4 regions of the Herbaspirillum sp. C9C3 genome follow, and region 2 is predicted to be linked to each of the others. Evidence: predicted binding sites of a transcription regulator. Region 2 holds the regulator's gene; each other region holds the start of a gene.
What was found. Region 2 encodes sigma-54, which starts transcription at its own class of promoters, with help from an activator protein. Its sites were predicted from a motif close to TGGCANGNAANCTGCTTT; they were not measured.

Region 1 (3,757 bases), on a different contig from region 2:
GTGCGTTTCCCCCGCGCCAAGATCCTGGTGACCTCGGCCCACAGCAGCCCGGCGACGGTAGCCATGGCGATGAAGGCCGGCGCGCGCGGCTTCGTGAGCAAATCGCAGGAACTGGCCGAGCTGATCCTGGCCATTCGTACCATCAGTCGTGGACGTGAATATCTGAACAGCGCCATGACACGCGAGCTGGCCATCATGCAGGCCGCCGAGGCGGCCACTCGCAGCCAGCCCGAGGTGCGCCCGCCGCGACGGCGTACGCGCAGCACCGAAACCTCGCCAGACACCCTGTCGGACATGCCCAGCCTGTCGCCGCGCGAACGTGAAGTCCTGCGCTGTTGCCTGGATGGCATGTCGGTGACCGAAATCGCCGAAAAATTTGCACGCAGCGTCAAGACCATCAGCGGACAGAAGCAGTCGGCCTTCCGCAAGCTGGGCGTGCGCAGTGACAACGAATTGTTCAAGATCGAATATCAGATCAAGGAGCTGTAAATGCCGCATCAGAGGGAAAGCGCAGTGACCAGGCAGAATGAACCGGGCGTACTGCTGGTTGATGATTCGGTCACCATCCGCTACGCCATGCAGAATCGCCTGCAGCGGCTGGGCTGCCAGGTCGATTGCGTGGCCGATGGCAGCAGTGCGCTGGCCGCCATCCGGGCGCGGCCTTATGGACTGGTCCTGCTGGACTGCTTCCTGCCCGACATCCCCGGACAGGAAGTGGCGCGCCAGGTCCGGCGTCTGGAACAGGAGCAGCGCCAGCGTCCCTATACGCCCCTGATCGGCATTTCCGCCGAGGCCGATGCCCAGCACGTGCAGCGCTGTCTGGACAGCGGCATGGACGGCATGCTGGCCAAGCCCCTGCAGACCCAGGCCATTCGTCGGCTGCTGGCGCTCTGGTGCGATCACGACACCGAAGACGAAGGCGAGGTCGCCACGCCCGAGCAGGAATACGGCCAGGACCTGGACCGGCTGTTCCTGCAAACCACCCGCCATGATCTGGCCGCGCTGGAGCAGGCCAGCCTGCTGGGGGACCGGGCGCGCATGGCGCAGCTTGCGCACCGCATGAAGGGCGCGGCCCTGACCATGGGGCGGCTGGAGCTGGTGGCCTTGCTGGATTGCGTGGAAGAAGCGCTGCGCGCCGACGCCGACGGCCAGCAAGCCATCAGCCTGCTGTTGCAGTCGCTGGCCAGCGCCCTGCAGGCGCGCAGCCTGCAGACCTGAAGGGCCTGCGCAGGTGGTGCAGTCTCAGGCCCCGACCCAGGGCAGGCCGGCGTGGCACCAGCCTTCGATGGTCTTGCGATGGCCGTTGGCGTCCTTGTTGCCTTCGAAACCCTCGAGAATGTCGAAGCAACGCGTGTAACCCGTTTCCGTGGCCAGCTTGGCCGCATGCCTGGAACGCACGCCCGAGCGGCACAGGAACAGCAATACCTCGTCCGGCCGGGCGACTTCCTGCAGTTGCTCCAGGAATTGCGGATTGGGCTTGCCTTCGGGGTAGAGATTCCACTGCACCGCCAGGTGTTGCGCCGGCGGGATCTGGACCACGCCCACCCAGTCGCGCTCGGCGCGGGTGCGTACGTCGACCAGCTTGATGGCGGGATCGGATTGCAGCAGGGCCAGGGCTTCCTGCGGTGTCACGGCACCGGCGTAGGGCAGATGGCCGTCGGCGGCACGGTGGGCGGCAGTACTGAGAATGGATGCGTTGCTCATGGGAAAAGTCTCTGAAGAAGAAGGAACAGCGGACAAATGATTTTAAACAATATAAACAGTTAGGCAATTTTCCCAGGCCGGTGCATGCTTTCTCATCGGCAAGCAGTCTGCCCCAACACGGCGCATGCACATCGTTGGTGCAATTTGCTGCTTTCGTCAAATGATTGCATTTTTATGGTGCATTTTTATCGAGATGCACTAAAAGAATGCAATCTATCCGTAGTGCTGCACCGCGCTTGCTGCCCGGATGGCCGCGCCCTCCCTAAAATATTCCATTATTGGCGCACCTGAAAGGTTGGTGGCATGGAATCTGCTATCATCCGCGACTGAGTTCGGCGCAAGACCGTTGTATCAAATGCAAAGATCCAGTCGCAAAAAAACGGCTCAACACCCCAATTTATACTACTTCCTCGTTTTAGGAGATTCGCATGGCAAGGACGGCCGCAGAGGTTTTGAAGATGGTGAAGGACAACGAAGTCAAGTTTGTCGACTTCCGTTTCGCTGACACCCGTGGCAAGGAACAGCACGTTTCCGTGCCTGTTTCGCATTTCGACATCGACAAGTTCGAATCCGGTCACGCCTTCGACGGTTCGTCGATCGCCGGCTGGAAGGGTATCGAAGCCTCCGACATGCTGCTGATCCCGGACCCGAACACCGCCAACATCGACCCGTTCATGGAAGAGACCACCCTCTTCATGCAGTGTGACGTGATCGAACCGTCCGACGGCAAGGGTTACGACCGCGATCCGCGCTCCATCGCCAAGCGCGCTGAAGCGTACCTGAAGTCCTCCGGCCTGGGCGACACCGCCTACTTCGGTCCGGAACCCGAATTCTTCATCTTCGACGGCGTGCGTTGGGGTGCCGACATGTCCGGTTCCTTCGTCAAGATCGACTCCGAAGAAGCTTCCTGGAGCACCGGCGCCAAGATCGAAGGCGGCAACTCCGGCCACCGTCCGACCGTCAAGGGCGGCTACTTCCCGGTTCCCCCGGTCGACAGCTTCCAGGACATGCGTTCGGAAATGTCCCTGATCCTGGAATCCCTGGGCATCCCCGTCGAAGTGCACCACCACGAAGTGGCTGGCGCTGGCCAGAACGAACTGGGCACCAAGTTCTCGACCCTGGTCGAGCGCGCTGACTGGACCCAGACCCTGAAGTACGTGATCTGGAACGTCGCCCACACCTACGGCAAGACCGCGACCTTCATGCCCAAGCCCCTGGTTGGCGACAACGGTTCCGGCATGCACGTGCACCAGTCCGTCTGGAAGGATGGCAAGAACCTGTTCGCTGGCGACGGCTATGCCGGCCTGTCCGAGTTCGCGCTGTACTACATCGGCGGCATCATCAAGCACGCCAAGGCGCTGAACGCCATCACCAACCCTGGCACCAACTCGTACAAGCGTCTGGTCCCCGGCTTTGAAGCACCGGTCAAGCTGGCCTACTCGGCCCGCAACCGTTCCGCTTCGATCCGTATCCCGCACGTGGCCAACCCGAAGGGCCGCCGCATCGAGACCCGTTTCCCGGATCCCCTGGCCAACCCGTACCTGTGCTTCTCGGCCCTGCTGATGGCCGGTCTGGATGGCGTGCAGAACAAGATCCACCCGGGCGAAGCGGCTACCAAGGACCTGTACCACCTGCCGCCGGAAGAAGACAAGCTGATCCCGACCGTCTGCGCCTCGCTGGACGAAGCTCTGGAACACCTGGACAAGGACCGCGAGTTCCTGACCCGTGGTGGCGTCTTCACCGACAGCATGATCGATGCCTACATCGAGCTGAAGATGCAGGAAGTCCAACGCTTCCGCATGACCACGCACCCGATCGAATTCGACATGTACTACTCGCTGTAATCGAATCCGCATCCGGAGAAAAAGGGGAAGCTTGCTTCCCCTTTTTTTATGCCCGGCATGCCCTCCATGCCGGGTAGTGCGCCCGGAAATTGCTAGTCAGGACGGATCAAGGACTGCGCCAGAGCGCGCCAGAAGACATGACCCCAGGCACCACGAATGCTCCCATGAAGACACCGCTTCCTTCCCTCGATGGCCTTGACCTGCTGGCC
Region 2 (3,757 bases):
GCTGCGAGGTGGCTTGCCGTTGGTGTCCTGGCTTATGCCGCTCCGGCTACCGCATCCTCGGGCGTGTCGTCCGGCAGGCGCTTGGCAATGGAGTGATGCTCCTGCAACTTGTCCTTGTGCTTGATGACCTGGCGATCGAGCTTGTCGATCAGGGTGTCAATGGCAGCGTAGAGGTCGTGTGCGATGCTTTCCGCATGTAGATCCTTCCCCTTGATGTGGACGTTGATTTCCGCTTTTTGGCGCTTTTCCTTTTCTGTGAGTTTATCTACGCTCAGGATCACGCTGACGTCGATCACGTTGTCGAAATGGCGCTTGATACGCGAGAGCTTGCTTTGCACGTATTCCCGGATGGCGGGGGTCAGTTCGAGGTGGTGTCCACTGATGGTCAGATTCATACAAGACTCCTATCGTGAAGTCACTGGAGGTTCGTGCAATCGATCCTGCTGCAGCTGTACCACGGGCACGGTCTTCGTGTCGGATGGCGTGGGCATCAGTCGGGATGCTTGCCTGAACACAGCAACGGTACTGCAGAAAAACTGAGGAAAAACTCAGAGGGACTTGCGGAGATTGACTGGCGGAATCTTCAACACTTCGCGGTATTTGGCGACTGTGCGTCGCGCGACCACCATGCCTTGTTCTGCCAGCATATCCGCAATCTTGCTATCGGATAATGGGGTCTGCGGGTTTTCGGCTCCTATCAACTGTTTGATCAGCGCCCGTATCGCGGTGGAGGAAGCTTCGCCTCCGGTTTCAGTCGCGACGTGGCTACCGAAGAAGTATTTCAACTCAAACATACCATGCGGAGTGAGCATGTATTTCTGAGTCGTCACGCGAGAGATGGTGCTCTCGTGTAGACCCAGTGTATCAGCAATTTCACGCAGCACAAGGGGGCGCATGGCCACTGCACCATGGGAAAAGAAGTTTCTTTGACGTTCCACAATAGCCTGCGCGACGCGCAAAATCGTATCGAAACGTTGCCGCATGTTCTTGATGAGCCACTTGGCTTCCTGCAACTGCGAGGACAGCGAACCTTCGCCCTTGGCCTGCTTCAAGGCACTGGCGTACATCGCATTGACGCGCAGCTTGGGCATGACCTCATGGTTGAGCATGACCTGCCAGCCGTTCTTTGTCTGCTTGACAATCACGTCCGGCACCACGTAGTCCGAGGCGTCACGCGCGAATTCGGCACCCGGATGCGGACGGCACTGGCGGATCACGGCCTGGGCTTCACGCAGGTCTTCGTCGTCACAATCGAGGGCCTTCTTGATCTTGTTGAAGTCGCGCTGGGCGAACAGCGGCAGGTAATCCTCAACGATCCTCAGCGCCAGCTTGCGCGTGACAAAGGGGATCTTGGGCAGGCGGCGGATCTGCAAGGCCAGGCATTCGCCGGCACTGCGCGCGCCCACGCCGGCCGGGTCCAGGCTCTGCAGCAGCTTGAGCGAAATCGACAGCTCTTCCATGTCGATACCCAGCTCTTCAGGCAGGCGCGCGAGGATGTCCTCCAGCGGTTCTTCCAGATAGCCGCTCTCGTCGAGCGCATCGGTGAGCAGTTCCAGCAGCGCACGATCGCGCAGGGTGCGCGCAGTCACGCGGATCTGTTCCAGCAGGTGTTCGCGCAGGGTCAGTTCATGGGCTTCCAGCTGCGGGCGGGCATCGTCGTCATCGGGTGACTTGCCGCTGCGGGCGACGTCATCGAAGCTCCAGTCGGCATCACCGGTGACACCGGTGTCCGGATTGTTGTCCTGGTACTCGAAGCTGGAATCGCCATCGCTGGCAGCGGGCGTCGCTTCGCCGCTGTTTTCATGAGGGGTGTCGGCCACGCCACTGGAAGGCGAACTGGAGACGGCACCGTCGGCCAGCAGACGCACCGAATTGTCGAGAGCGTCATCGAGACGCTCCAGCAGGGGATTGTCGGAGAGGATCTGTTCCAGTTCCTGGTGCAGTTCCAGCGTCGACAGTTGCAGCAGCCTGATCGACTGCTGCAGTTGCGGCGTCAATGCGAGGTGCTGCGAGGTACGTAACTGGAGCGACTGTTTCATCTGTCTTTCTGAAAGCGGCGTGGCCCGCGGGTTGCTGTGCCTGTCGTTGCGTGATGCCTGGGTGTCGGTGATGCTCGATACGTAGGGCGACTGTGCTGCTTACATGCGGAAGTGCTCGCCCAGATAGACGCGGCGTACCGACTCGTTGGCAATGATCTCTTCCGGATTGCCGCTGGCCAGCACCGTGCCCTGGTTGATGATGTAGGCGCGATCGCAGATGCCCAGCGTCTCGCGCACGTTGTGGTCGGTGATGAGCACGCCGATGCCGCGCTCCTTGAGGAAGCGCACGATACGCTGGATCTCGATCACCGCAATCGGGTCGATACCGGCAAACGGTTCATCGAGCAGCACGAAGCGCGGATCGGTGGCCAGCGCGCGAGCGATCTCGACGCGTCGGCGCTCACCGCCCGACAGTGACAGGGCCTGGCTTTCGCGCAGCTTTTCGATCTGCAGTTCGTGCAGCAGGTTGTTGAGGCGGCCCTCGATTTCATCGCGCGAGAGCGGCTTGCCGTCTTCCTGGCGCAGCTCCAGCACGGCGCGGATGTTGTCTTCCACCGTCAGCTTGCGAAACACCGAGGCTTCCTGCGGCAGGTAGGACAGGCCCATGGTGGCGCGCTTGTGAATGGGCATGCGCGAAATGGGCGCGCCATCCAGGTCGATCTCGCCGCCATCGGAGGGTACCAGCCCCACGATCATGTAGAACGAGGTGGTCTTGCCGGCACCATTGGGGCCGAGCAGGCCGACCACTTCGCCGCTGCGCACTTCCATCGAGACATCGCGCACCACCTGGCGCGCGCCGTAACTTTTCTTCAGGCCGCGAACGACCAGCGAACTGGCTACCATCCTTACTGGTCCTTTCCGTTCTGACGACGCGCTGCCGGCTGGGCCGGTGCTGCGGGCTGGGCGTCCGTGGCCGGCGGCGGGTTCTTGGGCTGGATCACGGCCGTGATGCGGCCCGCGCCCGGCTTGCTCTGGCCGCTGGCAGTGTTGTTGACCGAATAGAATTCGGCGCGGCTGTCATAGGAAATGAATTCGCCGTTGACTTCATCGGTGATGCGGTCGCCGTCCATGCGCTGGATGTGGGCGCGCTGGAACAGCTTGGACACTTCCGTCTGCTCCGAATACTCGATGCGCTCGGCCTGGCCTTCGATCCACAGATTGGGGCCGCCGTCACGCTTCTGGCGGAAGGTTGCCAGCGCACCAGGCGCGGCATACAGCACCGCATTTTCATAACCGTACTGATCGGTCGTCAATACCACGCGGCCGGCCTTGATGATCAGGGTGCCACGTGTCATCACGACGTTGCCGGTGAAGGTCTTCACCTGGCGCACGTCGTCATAGACCATCTGGTCTGCCTCGATGTTGGTGGGCTTGGTGGAGTCCGCCTTCTCGGCGTTGGCCACACCGCACACGGCAGCCAGCATCAGCATCGGCAGTAAGAGTGAGCGTTTCATTGGTTTCCTGTCTGTTCGATTCTTGGCGTTCTTGTCCGGGACTGAACCGGCTTAGCGTTTCTTCGGTGCGGGCTCGTAATAGCCGCGTACATTGCCGAGCAGCTGCACCACCTGCGTCGCATTGTTGGCCACCATGCCCACCCCATTGAGGCGCGTGGTCCCCATGGTCATGGCGACCGGCTTGTCGGTCTTGACGATTTCATCATCGGGTAACAGCAGCAGGTATTGCGAGACCAGGTGCATTTCTTCGCGGCCCTTGTAGGG
Region 3 (3,757 bases), on a different contig from region 2:
CGCGTCGTCGTTGGCCAGCGCGGCAATCTGGTTGACGGCGTCGATGCGCGCGTCGGGGTCGTCTCCGCCAAGGGGCTTGAGCAGGGCCGGATCGATGGCTGCGAACGCCCCGAGGGCGTGCACGCAAAGCCAGGTCGCGAGCAGCCCGCGTAGGAACTGGATGGCTGGTTTCATGGTCGGTGTGCGCCTCGAAGCGCGGGCCAGGCTGCTGCGGCCGGGGCGAGTCGTCGGGCGGTTTTCTTGTGGAGGGAAATGCGTGGGGCGGACGGAGCGCCTTGGATACGCCGCGCAAGCTGCGTATCGAAGGCGCTCCGAAGAACGCCATCAACTACTGCAACAACCGCAAGCTTAGTTCTTCTGCTTGCTCTCGTTGCCCGGGATATACGGGCTCCACGGTTGCGCGCGGATGGTGGTCTTGGTCTTGTAGACCACGTTGAACTGACCATCGGCCTTGATTTCGCCGATCATCACCGGCTTGTGCAGGTGGTGGTTGGTCTTGTCCATTTCCAGCGTGTAGCCCGACGGTGCCTTGTAGGTCTGGCCCGCCATGGCCGCGATCACCTTGTCGGTGTCGGTGGACTTGGCCTTTTCCACGGCCTGCGCCCACATGTGGATGCCGACGTAGGTGGCTTCCATCGGGTCGTTGGTCACGACGGTGTCGGCATTGGGCAGGTTCTTGGCCTTGGCGTAGGCCTTCCACTTCTTGATGAAGGCGGCGTTGACCGGATTCTTCACCGATTCGAAGTAGTTCCAGGCGGCCAGGTGGCCCACCAGCGGCTTGGTATCGACACCGCGCAATTCTTCTTCACCCACCGAGAAGGCCACCACCGGCACATCGGTCGCCTTCAGGCCGGCGTTGCCCAGTTCCTTGTAGAAGGGCACGTTGGAGTCACCGTTGATGGTCGAGATCACGGCCGTCTTGCCACCGGCGGAGAACTTCTTGATGTTGGCCACGATGGTCTGGTAGTCGGAGTGGCCGAACGGGGTGTAGACCTCGTCGATGTCGGAGTCCTTCACGCCCTTGCTGTGCAGGAAGGCGCGCAGGATCTTGTTGGTGGTGCGCGGATAGACGTAGTCGGTACCCAGCAGCACGAAGCGCTTGGCGCCGCCGCCTTCCTTGGACATCAGGTATTCCACGGCAGGAATGGCTTGCTGGTTGGGGGCAGCACCGGTATAGAAGACGTTCTTCTCCAGTTCTTCACCTTCGTACTGCACCGGGTAGAACAGCAGGCTGTTCAGTTCCTTGAAGACCGGCAGCACCGACTTGCGCGACACCGAGGTCCAGCAACCGAAGACCACCGAGACCTTGTCCTGGGAGATCAGCTGACGCGCCTTTTCGGCGAACAGCGGCCAGTTCGAGGCCGGGTCGACCACCACCGGTTCCAGCTTCTTGCCCATCACGCCGCCGGCGGCGTTGATTTCATCGATGGTCATCAGGGCCACGTCTTTCAGGGACGTCTCGGAGATGGCCATGGTGCCCGACAGCGAATGCAGGATGCCGACCTTGATGGTGTCGGCAGCAAAGGCCGACGGCAGCCAGGAGGATGCGGCCAGTGCGAATGCACCCAGAGCGGTGGCTTTCAGTACGGTACGACGTGACATGTGGTGCTCCCTCGAGAAAAGTTTTGGAAGAATTTTTTCACTGCCCAGTCGCTTTAGCAGATTGTGTGCCAATGCCCGGTCAAGGGCCTGCGGTCTGCATCAAAGCGGGGCGGGGAGCGGAGGGAGGAGGGAATAATGTTGTCAGGCACGCCAGGATTGCGCACCAAAGCCGAGCGTCATTGTCGACAGTCGTATGGTGCTGCGGCAACACTCACCAGCCTGGCGCTCCAGCATGCGCGATCTTGGTGCGTCGGTGAAAGCGCCAGTGGGCGCGGGTTTGCGCCAGGCGAAGCAATTTCCTGAGATATGAGGCAGATTGTTCACAATAGTGAGCACATCGTGAACGATACTTTGAGCGCAGAGCGCCAGGCCGCGTGTTCCATTGCGGTGCCTGGCGCTGCCGGGGCATCAGCGCAGCAGCACGTGCTGCATGAATTGCCGCAGGGGGAATTCGATCATGTTCTGCAAGGCCACCGGCAGTTCCAGTGGACGCATGATCATCTTGATGGTGGTGTCGGGTTTGAGATTGACGCGCACGGTGCGACTCATGCGCGAGGCCAGTTCCTTCACGCGCGCCGGGTCGGCCGCCAGTTCCGGCTTGTGCACCATGACCACATGGCGGATGGCGCAGTCGGCGTCTTCGCTCTTGAGTTCCAGGGTGCGGCGGCTCAGGGTGCCGAAGACACGCGAGCGGCCGATGTTTTCCTGGCGGCGGTAGCGACGGAAGTACTGGTAGAAGTGCTTGTAATGATTGACCTCGTCATTGGCGATGAGGCCGGCCAGGTGCTTGAGGACCGGCTCGTCGGTAGCGCGCGCCAGGGCGCGGTAATAGGTGGAGGTGCCGGTCTCTACCACGCAGCGCGCGGCCAGTTCCTGGGCGCGCGTGGGTTCGAGCAGCTCCACCTTGCAGTACTGCGAGTATTCATCGAGGAAGCCCTGGTAGGCGCGCGGCCAGTCGAATTCCGGCCAGACATGCTCGACATAGGCGCGCAGGGCCGCGCCATGCTGCAGCTCTTCCTGTTCCCAGTGCTCGCGCAGCCAGGTCTCGACTTCGGCATCGCCCTGGTAGTACTCCACCAGGTTGTGGGTATAGAGATCGGAACCGCTTTCGACGAAGGAGGCGCAGGCCACCAGGTAGAACAGGTCTTCGTTCTGCCGCACCCGCTCTTTGTCGATGCGGGTCAGGTCGATGTCATCGATGGTCCAGTGTTTTTTTTCTTGGCGACTCGGGTTCATCTGCTATACCTCTCTTCTCGAAGTGGTGGTGGGCATAGCGATATGATGCGGCGCGATGACATTGGTTCAGGGCCGCCCAAGACGTCTTGACACAACTTTGCAAAGCATCCGGCGACGTCAGCATTTCGTCAGGGAGAATGGTCAGCGGGGCCGTGGAAATCACAGGTTCCGGGTAGCATCGCTGCCCAGCACCACACGATTGCGGCCCTGGTATTTGGCGTGATACAGCGCCTGGTCGGCGATGCGCAGCAGCTCTTCGGCGCTGGTCTGCTCATCCGGTTGCAGGGAGGCCACGCCGATGCTGGCCGTGATGTAGCCGAACGGAGAATCCGCATGCGGCAGCTTGAGCGCGAAGATGGCCTGGCAGATGTGCTCGGCCTGCTGCAGGGCATGCGCAGTGTCGCTCTCGGCGATGATGACGCTGAACTCCTCGCCGCCGTAGCGTGCGACCAGGTCGGTAGCGCGGCGCGAACTCTTCTGCAGCACACGCGCCACGATGCGCAGGCATTCGTCACCGGCCAGATGGCCGTAGCGGTCGTTGTACTTCTTGAAGTAATCCACGTCCAGCATCAGCAGCGCCAGCGCATGTCCCGAGCGCACCGAGCGCCGCAGTTCCTGGTCCATGACCTCGTCGAAGCGGCGCCGGTTGGCCACACCGGTGAGTCCGTCGGTGGCCGACAACGCTTCCAGCTTGCGGTTGGCGCGTTCCAGTTCGCGCGTGCGGTGGGCCACCTGCTCTTCCAGCACCTGCTTGCTCTGCTGCAGCTTGCCGGCCATCTCGTTGAACTTGCGCGAGAGCACGGCGATCTCGTCGCCGCCGGCCTGTTCCACCCGTACCGTGGTGTCGCCGCTGCCGGCTTCCTTCATGGCGCCCACCAGCCGCTGCAGGGGGACGCTGATGCTGCGCGCGATCAGCGCC
Region 4 (3,757 bases), on a different contig from region 2:
CCGCGAATTCCAAGTTCGACGGCGAACAAAGGATGCGGATACGTCCGGAGTCTTGGACATTTCAACGGAAATGAGTGATCAGACCCCGGAGGACGCCTTAGCCACCGCATACAGCACCCTTCGCAACAACCTCGAAGCTGATCTACTTGAGCAGGTGAAATCAATGTCTCCTGCATTTTTCGAAAGAGTTGTTATTGATCTACTGGTTGCGATGGGGTACGGCGGTTCTCGACAGGACGCTGCGAGCGCTGTTGGAAAGAGTGGCGACGGAGGAATTGACGGCATCATCAAAGAAGACCGTCTGGGCCTCGATGTCATATATGTCCAGGCCAAGAGGTGGGATGGAACGGTTGGAAGACCAGAAATCCAGAAATTCGCCGGTGCACTGCAGGGGCAGCGTGCAAACAAAGGGGTATTCATTACCACCTCAGTTTTTTCGAAAGATGCTGAAGATTACGCAAACATAATCAGCTCCAAGATCATTCTTCTAGACGGAAAGCAGCTAGCAAAATTTATGGTTGATCATAATGTCGGCGTCGCTCAAGTCGGCGTCTACGAGATAAAAAAGATCGACTCAGATTACTTCGAAGGTGAATAGGCATATTGTTGGATACTTGGCCCCGGCACTCTCAAACCACAGCCGCCCTAACCAACGGCTGCTCCGCCAAGGTATCCCGCATCAACGTCAACGCATGCTGAATATCCCCCCGACTGGCAATCCCCCCAATACACACACGCACAGCCTGCACCGGCGCAGTAGTCACGGCAAACGCATCCACTCCCACCACCGCCACCCCATTGGCGCGCATCTGCGCTGAAAACGTACTGGCCTGCCATCCCCCCGGCAGCTTCACCCACAAATGAAACGCCTCCGGTTCCGAGGCATACCCGTGCTCGGGCAAGATGCGGGCCGCAATCTTCTGCCGCGCCATCGACTCCTTGCGGATATTGGCCAGCGCCAGATCCGCCACGCCATCGCGTATCCAATAAGTTGCCAGGGTCGAGGTAACCGGTGAAGCCATCACCGTCGTCGCACGTAGTGCCGCCGTCAGGCGCGCAGCCGAGGCGGCATCGGGCGCCACCATATAAGCGATGCGCAAACCGGCCCCCACGGTCTTGGCCAGTCCGGTGACATAGTAGGTCAGCTCGCTGCCCATGCTGGCAATGGCCGGCGGTGCCACACGCGGCAGGAAGCCATAGGCATCATCCTCGATGATGGCCACTTCATAGTGACGGGCGATCTCCACCAGCGCCTGGCGGCGCGATACCGAAGTCGTGCAGGTGGTCGGATTGAGCAGGGTGGGATTGCAATACAGCGCTTTCGGAGCATATTGCGCACAGGCCCCGGCAAAGGCCACCGCATCAATGCCCTCATTGTCCATCGGCAAGCCAACCAGCTTGATGTTGAGATGCCCGGCCAGGGCGCGCAGGCCGGGGTAGGTCACGTCCTCGCAACAGAGCACCCCGCCAGGTCCGACCAGCATGGTCAGGATGGCCAGCAGCGCACATTGCGCCCCCGGCGTCACCAGCACCCGTTCCGGTTCCACCACCAGCCCGCGCCGGCGCAGCCACAGCGCACCGGCTTCGCGATCCTCGGGCGAACCACCGAAATCCTGGTAACGCATCAGGTCACGCAGGCGCGCATTGACCTTGTTCCAGCCCGACTGCATCAACTCCATCAGCTCCGGCGACTCCGGCTCGGGCGGCATGTTCATCGACATGTCGACGTTGGGGCGGCCCTCAGTCAAGCGCGGGATGCGCGGGCGGCGCTTGCCGCAGACGAAGGTGCCGCGTCCCACCACCGAATCCACCAGTCCGCGCCGATGCGCTTCCGTATAGGCGCGCGCGACCGTGGTGAAGTCCAGGTCCAGCACCTCGGCCAGCTTGCGCTGCGGCGGTAGCCGCTGCTCGGGCTGCAGGTGGCCGGTGGCGACGTCCTCGGCAATCGCATTGGCGATGGCCAGATAAAGCGGGCCGCCACCTTTCTTCAATTTGGGAACCCACATGGCGCTGTTCTTGGTCATGGCAACTTCCTCGTTTCCTGACTTCAATATTGACCGCATCGACTGGTGTCATTGAATGCAATTTGCATTCCATCCAATCTCTGCCGTACAGGTACAAAAGTGCACCGTCTTGCATCATCCGCGCGCAGCGCTCTGCACCAACTCAAGACGCGCCGCAACGCCAGAGTGCACAAGGGTTTGCGCGATGCTGTCCGATTGTATGGAGCGATTGAATGGATTGCTTCACATGGCCCAAAAACCATGCTGCAAGCGCCGATTCGGCAAGCCGCGCAGATGCTGGATTCCATTCTGCGAGGGGAGGATTGACGGGATTTTTATGCAGTCAATTCGCACATTGACGGGGTGTTGGTGGCATGACTGATGCCTTCAATTCCAGTGTCGCGGCGAACTCGCCAGACCACTTCCCCAAGTGCAGACCAACAGCAATCGAGAGGAGTATCACCATGCCCGCAGTCACCAAAGCAGCCCACGCCCCCGGCGATTTCCTGGTGGATTATGAAGAGAAGGTGTTCGAAGACGTCAAAGCCCAGCCGGGAGAAAAAGCGCTGGTGACCTTCCATACGGTGGCCTTCGAAGGCTCGATCGGCTTCGTCAACCTGCTGCAGGCAACCCGCTTGAAGCGCAAGGGTTTCGAGACCTCCATCCTGCTCTATGGTCCGGGCGTGACGCTGGGCGTGCAGCGCGGTTTCCCCACGCTGGGGGACGAAGCCTTCCCCGGTCACCAGAACTTCAACAAGCAGATCGTCAAGTTCATGGAAGAGGGCGGCAAGGTCTACGCCTGCCGCTTCGCCCTGCAGGCGCTGTACGGCCACGGCGAGCCCTCGCTGATTCCCGGCATCCGCCCCATCAATCCGCTGGACGTGCTCGACCTGGTGCTGCTGCATCGTCGCGACAACGCCTTCATCCTCGATACCTGGACCCTGTAATGGAAAGGGGCGGCGCATGAGCATCCACAAGAGAACGGTACGGGCGGCGGCGGTGCAGATCGCGCCCGACCTCGACAGCGAACTCGGTACCGTGGCCAAGGTATGCCAGGCCATTGCCGAGGCTGCCAGACAAGGCGCGCAACTGGTGGTGTTTCCGGAAACCTTCGTTCCTTACTATCCGTACTTCTCGTTCGTGCGGCCGCCTTTTGCGTCAGGTCCGGAACACCTGCTGCTCTACGAGCGTGCGGTGACGGTGCCCGGCCCCGTAACCCAGGCGGTGTCAGAAGCGGCACGCGCGCATGGCACGGTGGTCGTGCTGGGCGTCAACGAACGCGACCACGGCACGCTCTACAACACGCAGCTGGTCTTCGATGCCGACGGCGAGCTGGTGCTGAAACGCCGCAAGATCACGCCGACCTATCACGAGCGCATGATCTGGGGGCAGGGCGATGCCAGCGGCCTGAAGGTGGTGCCTACCGCCGTGGGGCGCCTGGGGGCGCTGGCCTGCTGGGAACACTACAACCCGCTGGCGCGCTACAGCCTCATGGCCCAGCACGAAGAAATCCATTGCGCCCAGTTCCCCGGTTCCATGGTGGGGCAGATCTTCGCTGACCAGATGGAGGTCACCATCCGCCATCACGCACTGGAGTCGGGCTGCTTCGTCATCAATGCCACCGGCTGGCTGACTGATGAACAGATCGCCGCCATCGAGCCCGATCCCAAGGCACAGAAGGCGCTGCGCGGTGGCTGCTGTACCGCCATCGTCTCGCCGGAAGGCAAGCTGCTGGCCGAGCCCCTGCGCAGCGG

Region 1: the regulator sigma-54 is predicted to act here: its motif matches at 2,004-2,021, upstream of glnA (type I glutamate--ammonia ligase).
Region 3: the regulator sigma-54 is predicted to act here: its motif matches at 1,656-1,673, upstream of urtA (urea ABC transporter substrate-binding protein).
Region 4: the regulator sigma-54 is predicted to act here: its motif matches at 2,374-2,391, upstream of HNO82_RS03045 (MSMEG_0572/Sll0783 family nitrogen starvation response protein).

The regions. Positions count from the first base shown of each region.
Region 1 covers NZ_JABFMQ010000008.1:130,593-134,349, forward strand. The annotation lists gene HNO82_RS10415 (response regulator transcription factor) at 1-489, shown strand, start outside; gene HNO82_RS10420 (response regulator) at 490-1,218, shown strand; gene HNO82_RS10425 (rhodanese-like domain-containing protein) at 1,243-1,704, opposite strand; gene glnA (type I glutamate--ammonia ligase) at 2,133-3,548, shown strand; gene glnL (nitrogen regulation protein NR(II)) at 3,713-3,757, shown strand, end outside.
Region 2 covers NZ_JABFMQ010000017.1:79,801-83,557, reverse strand. The annotation lists gene hpf (ribosome hibernation-promoting factor, HPF/YfiA family) at 33-395, opposite strand; gene HNO82_RS16030 (RNA polymerase factor sigma-54) at 549-2,039, opposite strand; gene lptB (LPS export ABC transporter ATP-binding protein) at 2,139-2,882, opposite strand; gene lptA (lipopolysaccharide transport periplasmic protein LptA) at 2,885-3,493, opposite strand; gene lptC (LPS export ABC transporter periplasmic protein LptC) at 3,545-3,757, opposite strand, start outside.
Region 3 covers NZ_JABFMQ010000033.1:14,788-18,544, reverse strand. The annotation lists gene urtB (urea ABC transporter permease subunit UrtB) at 1-174, opposite strand, end outside; gene urtA (urea ABC transporter substrate-binding protein) at 349-1,602, opposite strand; gene HNO82_RS20415 (ferritin-like domain-containing protein) at 2,011-2,838, opposite strand; gene HNO82_RS20410 (sensor domain-containing diguanylate cyclase) at 2,998-3,757, opposite strand, start outside.
Region 4 covers NZ_JABFMQ010000002.1:176,367-180,123, forward strand. The annotation lists gene HNO82_RS03035 (restriction endonuclease) at 1-598, shown strand, start outside; gene HNO82_RS03040 (aminotransferase-like domain-containing protein) at 630-2,024, opposite strand; gene HNO82_RS03045 (MSMEG_0572/Sll0783 family nitrogen starvation response protein) at 2,468-2,950, shown strand; gene HNO82_RS03050 (Nit6803 family nitrilase) at 2,967-3,757, shown strand, end outside.